One region of the Vogesella sp. EB genome, then DNA from elsewhere that is predicted to be linked to it. Evidence: predicted binding sites of a transcription regulator. Region 1 holds the regulator's gene; the other holds the start of a gene.
What was found. Region 1 encodes FNR, which switches genes on or off when oxygen is low (the NO sensors DNR and NnrR bind a similar motif). Its sites were predicted from a motif close to TTGATNNNNATCAA; they were not measured.
Positions count from the first base shown of each region.

Region 1 (4,207 bases):
GCGCAAGCCGGCACCACAAGGAGAACAGCATGATGCTTAAGCAAGCGCTGTTGCCAATCCTGGTCGCCGCCGCGCTGTCGGCGTGCGCGGTCGGCCCCGACTACCAGCGTCCGCAGCTGGACATGCCGCAGGCGGCGGCCAACGTGGCGCCGGTCGCCAGCGACTGGTGGCGCAGTTTCGAGGATCCGGTGCTGGACGCGATGATAGACGAGTCGCTGCGCTACAACCGTGATCTGGTGCAGGCCGCGGCGCGGGTGGAAGAAGCCGCCGCCGCCGCCGGTGTGGCGCGAGCCGGCCTGCTGCCGCAGGTCAGCGCCAGCGCCGGCAGCGGCCGCAGCCAGACCTCGAGCTACAGCAGTGGTGGCGGGGCGCTGCTCGACAGCCGCCAGGCCGGGCTGACCGCTAGCTGGGAGCTGGACCTGTGGGGCAAGCTGCGCCGCGAACGCGAAGCGGCGCTAGCCGACGTCAGCGCCAGCGAGCGCTCGCTGGCCGCGCTCAGGCTGTCGCTGGGCAGCCAGGTGGCCAAGAGCTACTTCCAGCTCGCCAGCTACGACGCCCAGCTCGCCAGCGCCCGCGCCACGCTGCAAAGCCGCGAGCAATCGCTGCAGCTGCGCCAGAAACGCTTCAACGGCGGCATGACCTCCGAGCTGGAGCTGCGCCAGGCCGAGGCCGAGGCCGCCAGTGCGCGCGCCACCGTGCCGCAGCTGGCACAGGCGGTGACGCAGACCGAACACGCGCTGGCGGTGCTGTTGGGCCGTTCGCCGCGTGACATTGCGGCCAACCTTGGCCGCGGCAAGGCCTTGTCGGCGCTGGCCGAGCCGGAGCAGATCCCGTCCGGCCTGCCGTCCGACCTGCTGCTGCGCCGTGCCGACGTGGCGGCGGCGGAAGCCAGCCTGATCGCGGCCAACGCCCGCATCGGCGTCGCCCGCGCCGCCTACTTCCCGAGCATCAGCCTGTCGGCCGGTATCGGCAGCGCCAGCACCGCGCTGACCGACCTGTTCAGCGGCCCGGCGCAGACCTGGAACTTCGCGGCCAACCTGACCGCGCCGATCTTCAACGCCGGCCGTATCGCCGCCGGTGTCGATGCCGCCAACGCGCGCCAGAAGCAGGCGCTGGCGGTGTACGAGAAGACGGTGCAGCAGGCGTTTGCCGATACCCTGGACGCGATGTCGGCGGTCAGCACCACGCGCGCCACCGAACAGGCGCAGCTGCAGCAGCTGGCCTCGCTGCGCGAGGCGCTGCGCCTGGCGCGGTTGCGCTACGACAACGGCTACTCCAGCTATCTGGACGTGCTGGACGCCGAACGCGGCGTGTTCCAGGTGGAGCAGGCGCTGTCCAGCGCTCGCCTCGCGCGGCTGTCGGCGGTGGTGTCGCTGTACGCGGCACTGGGTGGCGGCTGGCAAGCCGGCTGAGCCCGCAACGCACGATGCAAAAAGCCCGGATCGGTCGATCCGGGCTTTTTTATTGCGTCACGCGGCAGGTTTAGCCGGCGCTGTTGGCCTGCGAGCAGCCGGCCACCAGGGCCTTCAGCTCTTCCGGGCGGACCAGCTGGATGTGCTTGTGATCGACCAGGATCCAGCCCTGCTGCTGGAATTTCGACAGCGTGCGGCTGACGGTTTCCAGTTTCAGGCCGAGGAAGCTGCCGATTTCCTCGCGGCTCATGCGCAGGATGAAGTCGTTGGCGGCAAAGCCGCGGCTGGCCAGGCGCTGCGACAGGTTGAGCAGGAAGGCGGCGAGGCGTTCTTCCGCCTTCATATTGCCCAGCAGCAGCATCACCGACTGGTCGCGCACGATTTCGCGGCTCATCAGGCGGAAGAAGTGGTGTTGCAGGCTGGGGATGTCGCGTCCCAGGCTTTCCATGCGGCTGAACGGCAGCTCGCACACCTCGCTGTCCTCCAGCGCGATGGCGTCGCAACCGTGGGTGTTGGAGGAAATGCCGTCCAGCCCCATCAGCTCGCCGGACATGTGGAAACCGGTAACCTGTTCGCGGCCGTCCTGGCTGGAAACGCAGGTCTTGAAATAGCCGGTGCGCACCGCGTATAAAGAACGGAAACCTTCTCCGCTGCGGAACAGGTATTCACCGCGCTTGAAACGGCGGCTCTGACGGATAACGGCATCCAGCTGGGCCATCTCGTCACGGTTTAGCCCCACCGGCAGGCACAATTCACGCAGGCTGCAGTTGGAACAAGTGACTTTCAGCGAATGCAGGGGGGAGGACAGATCGTTCATACCGAGAGTCGATTTCCAGGGACAGATGAGCTTGCTTGATGAGCGTCAATGCAGATCAAGGCGTAATTGCGCAAATTTACCAGTCCCCCACCAGATTTCCAATCAAAATATATGATGGCTGCTCATTCTGCATTTATCCCGACCCAATGTGTTTTCGACCGGACCCTGATCGAAACACTGGAAGGGTCCGGTCCGCGTTACACCTCCTATCCGACTGCCGACCGTTTTCACGCCGGTTTCGGGGTGAATGATTATGAACATTGCCTGGCGCAGCGCGCCATTGGGGCAAACCATCGCGGCATTTCGCTGTACGTACACATCCCGTTCTGCAACACCATCTGCTACTACTGCGGCTGCAACAAGATTATCACCAAGGACAAGAGCCGCGCCGACGCCTACCTCGACTACCTGGAAAAGGAAATCGCGCTGGTGGCGGAAAAACTCGGCTGTCGCGAGAAGGTGATCCAGCTGCATTTCGGCGGCGGCACACCGACCTTCCTCTCCGATGCGCAGCTGGACCGGGTGATGGGCGTCATCAACCGCTACTTCGAGCTGCTGCCGGAAGGCGAGTTCTCGATCGAGATCGACCCGCGCAAGGTTGGCCGCGACACCGTGCTGCACCTGGGCCGTCTCGGCTTCAACCGCATGAGCGTCGGCATCCAGGATTTCGATCCGGCGGTGCAACAGGCAGTGAACCGCATCCAGAGCGAGGCGGAAACCCGGCTGGTGATCGACGCCGCGCGCGAGGCCGGCTTCAAGTCGGTGAGCGTGGACCTGATCTACGGCCTGCCGCTGCAGAGCGCGCACTCGCTGGAAAGCACCGTCAACAAGGTGATCGCGATGTCGCCGGACCGCATCGCGCTGTACAACTACGCGCACCTGCCGACCGTGTTCAAGCCGCAGCGCCGCATCAACGAGGCCGATCTGCCGTCCAGCGCCACCAAGCTCGACATCCTGCAGAACTCGGTACAGCAGCTGAGCGACGCCGGCTACGTGTTCATCGGCATGGACCACTTCGCCAAGCCCGGTGACGAGCTGACGCGCGCGCTGGAGCAGGGCCGCCTGCAGCGCAACTTCCAGGGCTACTCCACCCACGCCGATTGCGACATGATCGGCTTCGGCGTGTCGTCGATCGGCAAGGTCGGCCCCTGTTACTCGCAGAACGAAAAGGACATCGACGCCTACTACGCGGCGCTGGACGCCGGCCACCTGCCGGTGATGCGCGGTATGACGCTGACCCAGGACGACATCCTGCGCCGCAGCGTGATCCAGGCGCTGATGTGCCGCTTCTCGCTGTCGGTGGAGGCGATCGAGCAGACCTTCGCCATCAATTTTGCCGACTACTTCGCCGACGAGCTGCCGAAGATCCGCGAATTCCAGCAGATGGGCCTGCTGCACTTCGACGGCGACTTCCTTATGGTGGAGCCGAAGGGCCGCTTCCTGATCCGCAATATCGCGATGGCGTTCGACCGCCACCTGCGCGAGCGCGAAACCGGCGCGCGCTATTCGAAAACCATCTGACGCGCGCCGCACGGGCGGCGGGACGACAGGCACACAAGGTTGGCCGCAGCGATGCGGCCAACCTTTTTGTTGATGCCGGCGGCGGCGCGGGCGCTAGAGCCTGTCATCCATTTGAGCCGGATGGGGGCAGGGAAGTGCGCCTGGCTTGTTTTTCAAGACTTGGCGGCGTGTTGGTCATGCTCTGGATTGGCTTGTTGTGCCTGGTTGCCGGTTCCGAACGTCAGCGTTCCGATGCCCGAGGCTGAGAACGAGAGTAGCGCCTTGCTGCCAAGGGGAATCTGCCAGGCATTGGGTGGCGTGGGCGTCACCGGACTACCTATCGGCATTGCCATATCCAGGCGAAACACCTCATAGGCGCTGGCTTCCAGCAACACGCTGCTATTGGGGGCCACCGTTACACTACAGCCCCAGTCTATTTCTTCCAACCCCATCCCCAAGCCAATACAGACGCGATATT
Region 1 is NZ_LFDT01000024.1:7,811-12,017, reverse strand. Features, by position in the region: gene ACG97_RS12860 (efflux RND transporter permease subunit) at 1-40, shown strand, start outside; gene ACG97_RS12855 (efflux transporter outer membrane subunit) at 30-1,412, shown strand; gene fnr (fumarate/nitrate reduction transcriptional regulator Fnr) at 1,483-2,229, opposite strand; gene hemN (oxygen-independent coproporphyrinogen III oxidase) at 2,341-3,750, shown strand; gene ACG97_RS12840 (hypothetical protein) at 3,903-4,207, opposite strand, start outside.

Region 2 (4,207 bases), on a different contig from region 1:
GCGAGCTGGACACCGTGCTCGATCGCGAGGGACAGCCGGACTGGCTGGCGGCCTTGCCACCCGCACCGGCGGCGGCGGCCAGCGTGAAAACCGCGGCGACGGCCAAACCGGCGGTAGCTACCACCAAGCCGGCGGGAGGCTGGACGGTGAGCCTGCCGGCCATCCGCGTCGACAGCTGGCAGCTGCGCGCCGAGCACCGTGGTTTTGTCACGCCGCTGGCCGCCAGCGTGCGGCTGGACAGCCTGCAGGCCGCCGTTGCCGTCGACGCCGGGGGCGAGGTGAAGGTGCAGGGCGCCACGCTGGCGCTATCACAGCTCATCGCCGCCAGTGGCGACCGGCCGCCGTTCGCCACTCTGGCCGGCCTGCGGCTGGGCAGCAGCGAGCTGGATCTGGGCAAGCACCGCATCACGCCGGGCGATGTCACGCTGCAGGGCCTGCAGCTGGCGCTGAACCGCGGCAAGGACGGGCAGCTGGACATCGGCGAGGCGCTGCGCCCGCTGCCGGCGGCCACCGCGCCCGCGACGCCGTCCGCCGCCAGTGCCGGCCAGCCGTGGCAGATCCGCTATCCGCAGCTGACGCTGGCGCAGTCCGCGCTCAGCTGGCGCGATGCCGGCACCGGCCAGCCGGTGAGCGTGGCGCTGCAGGATGTCAGCGCCAGCGTCAGTGGCGATCCGCAGCAGGGCTTTGCCGTGCAGCTGGCGGCGGCGCTGGGGCAGGGCTGGCTGCAGCTGGATGCCACGCTTGCGGCCAACCTGCAGGACATCAAGGGCAAGCTGCGCGCCAGCCGGCTGCCGCTGCGTGACGTGGCGCCGTATGCGCTGGACAACACCGTGCTGCGTTTTGGTGGCGGCGAGCTGTCGGCCGATCTCGGCTTTGCACTGCAGGGCAGTCGCTGGCAGGCCGACGGCAAGGCGGCGCTGGACAAGCTGGCGTTGTACGAACCGGGCCGGCGCGAGGTGCTGCTCGGCTGGCAGCAGCTGGCCGTCAGCGGCATCAAGGCGCAGCCGGACAGGATCAGCCTTGGCGACGTGCGGCTGGTGTCGCCGCAGCTGCGGCTGATCCTCGACGAAAAGCGGGTGCCCAACTTTGCGCACCTGATGAAGCCGCAGCCAGCGGCCAAGGCGCAGCCCGCCAGGCCGGCGGCTGCGGGCAAGACCAGCGCCGCGCCGGTGGTGGACGTGCGCGCCGTCCGCGTGCGCAATGCGCGCATGGACTTTGCCGACCTAGGCTTGCAGCCCAGCTTCGCCACCCGCATCCATTCGCTGTCCGGTACTGTGCTCGGCCTGTCCAGCCGCCCGGGGCGACGCGGCACGGTGACGCTGGATGGTCGCGTCGACCAGTTCGGCGACGTGCGCATCCGCGGTGCGCTGTCGCCGCTGGCGGTGACCAACGATCTCGACATGGTGCTGAACTTCCGCAACATCCCGCTGGGCAGCCTCAACCCGTACTCGATGACCTTTGCCGGCTGGAAGATCACCGATGGCAGCCTCTCCACCGAGCTGCGCTACGTGCTGAAAAACCGCCAGCTGCAGGGCGAGAACCGCATGGTGATCGACCACATCCAGCTGGGCGAGGAGGTCAGCGACTACGACGGTACCCGCCTGCCGCTGCGCCTGGCGGTGGCGCTGCTGGAGGACAGCGACGGCCGCATCGACCTGTCGCTGCCGGTGGCCGGCAGCCTCGATGCGCCGGACTTCTCCTACGGCCACCTGGTGTGGCAGGCGTTCCGCAACATCGTGGTCAAGATCGTCACCGCGCCGTTTCGCGCGCTGTTTGGCGGCGAGGGCTTCGACGACATCTACGCCGACGCCGGCGACGACCGCATCCCGCCGCCGGAGCGCGAGAAGCTGCTGAAGCTGGCCGAGCTGCTGGCCAAGCGGCCGAAGCTGGTGCTGGCCATTGGTGGCGGTTATGACGTGGAGCAGGACAGCCGCGAGCTCGCGCGCTACCGCGTCGACAGCGACATCCTCAAGCGTGCCGCCTACCAGCTGCAGGCCGACGAGCCGCTGCCGCTGCCGGACATGGGAGATCCGGCGATTCGCAAGGCGGTGGGCGATGGCTACGCGGTGCAGTTCGGCCGCTTCGCCTGGCTCAAGCGGGTGGCCAGCGAGAAGGACACCGCCGAGCGCGCGCAGGCGATGCGCGCCGAATTGCTGGCGGCGCAGAAGATCGACGACGCGGCTTTGCGGGCGCTGGCCACCGCGCGCGGCAACGCGGCGCGGCAGCTGCTGCTGGCGGCGAAACCGGCGCTGGCCGAGCGCATCAGCGTGCTGGACGCCGACAAGGTGAAGGCTGACAAGGACGGCGTGCCGCTGCTGCTGAAACTGAAATAAGCGCCTGCTTTTCCGCTTGCGGCCAACCTTGTCACAAGGTTGGCCGCAAGCGTTTGGTACGCTGTGTTGCGGCTGTTGTATGCCTGCCGCACAGGGTTGGCCGCAGGCTGCTCAGTGGTGCCGCTTTAATGAAAATCAAGGGCGTGGAGTGCTGTATCTAGTAGACTTAAACTTTCAAGACACCACATCTAGCGGGGGCGGCATGAACCGGGACAACAGCGTAGCGTTTGCGGAGCAGGATATTTCACGCGAGGTATTGCTGGAAAAATACGCCAAGAACGGCGAACAGTCGGTCAGCGAAGTGCGCCAGCGCGTGGCGCAGGCACTGGCCGAGCAGGAGCAGGATCCGCAACGCTTCGCCCCGCTGTTTTTCGAGGCGCTGGACAACGGTTTCATCCCCGGCGGCCGCATCAACTCCGCCGCCGGCACCGATCTCAAGGCCACGCTGATCAACTGCTTCGTGCAGCCGGTCGGCGATGCGGTGTCCGTCAGCGAGCACGGCAAGGTCGGCATCTACGAGGCGCTGCTGCAGTCGGCGGAAACCATGCGCCGCGGCGGCGGGGTCGGCTACAACTTCAGCCGCATCCGCCCCAAGGGCGCGCGGGTGAAGGGCACCAACAGCCGCGCCTCCGGCCCGGTGTCGTACATGCGCGTGTTCGATCGCAGCTGCGAGACGGTGGAATCCGCCGGTGCGCGGCGCGGCGCGCAGATGGGGGTGCTGGATGTCAGCCACCCGGACATCGAGGCCTTCATCCACGCCAAGGACGGCGGTGATCTCGCCAACTTCAACATGTCGGTGGGGGTGTCCGATGCCTTCATGCAGGCGGTGGAGGCCGACGGCGACTGGCAACTGACCCACGCGGTGGCGCCGGCGTCGGATGCCTTCCCCGGCAGCTTCCAGCGCGAGGACGGGCTGTGGGTGTACCGCAGCGTGCGCGCCCGCGACTTGTGGCAGCAGATCATGGCCTCGACCTACGACCACGCCGAGCCGGGTGTGCTGTTCATGTCCAAGATCAACGCCGACAACAACCTGTCCTACTGCGAGGTGATCGAGTCCACCAACCCGTGCGGCGAGCAACCGCTGCCGGACTACGGCTGCTGCGACCTGGGCTCCATCAACCTGTGCAAGTTCGTGCGCCAGCCGTTCGGCGACGCGCCGAGCTTCGATTTCAAGGCCTTCGAGAAGGTGGTGCGCACCTCGATCCGCATGCTGGACAACGTGCTCGACCTCACCGTGTGGCCGCTGGCGGAACAACAGCGCGAGGCGCAGAACAAGCGCCGCGTCGGGCTGGGCTTCACCGGGCTGGGCGACGCGCTGATCATGCTCAAGGTGCGCTACGACAGCGAGGAAGGCCGCAGGTTGGCCGCCAGCATCTCCGAGCACATGCGCGACGCCGCCTACGACGCGTCGGTGGATCTGGCCATCGAGAAGGGTGCCTTCCCGCTGTTCGACGCCGACAAGTACCTGGCGGCGCCGCACTGCGCCAGCCGCCTGCCGGACAAGCTCAAGGCGCGCATCAGGAAGCACGGCATCCGCAACTCGCACCTGCTGTCCATCGCGCCGACCGGCACCATCTCGCTGGCGTTTGCCGACAATGCCTCCAACGGCATCGAGCCGCCGTTTTCCTGGTACTACACCCGCAAGAAGCGCATGGCCGACGGCACGCAGCAGGAATACCTGGTCGAGGACCACGCCTACCGCGTGTACCGCATGCAGGGCGGCGACACCAACGCGCTGCCGGAGTATTTCGTCAGCGCGCTGCAGATGAGCGCGCTCGACCACATGCGCATGGTGGCGGCGGTGGCGCCGTACATCGACACCGCCATCTCCAAGACCGTCAACGTGCCGGCCGACTACCCGTTCGCCGACTTCG
Region 2 is NZ_LFDT01000034.1:26,130-30,336, forward strand. Features, by position in the region: gene ACG97_RS14965 (DUF748 domain-containing protein) at 1-2,333, shown strand, start outside; gene ACG97_RS14970 (adenosylcobalamin-dependent ribonucleoside-diphosphate reductase) at 2,536-4,207, shown strand, end outside.
Region 2: the regulator FNR is predicted to act here: its motif matches at 2,459-2,472, upstream of ACG97_RS14970 (adenosylcobalamin-dependent ribonucleoside-diphosphate reductase).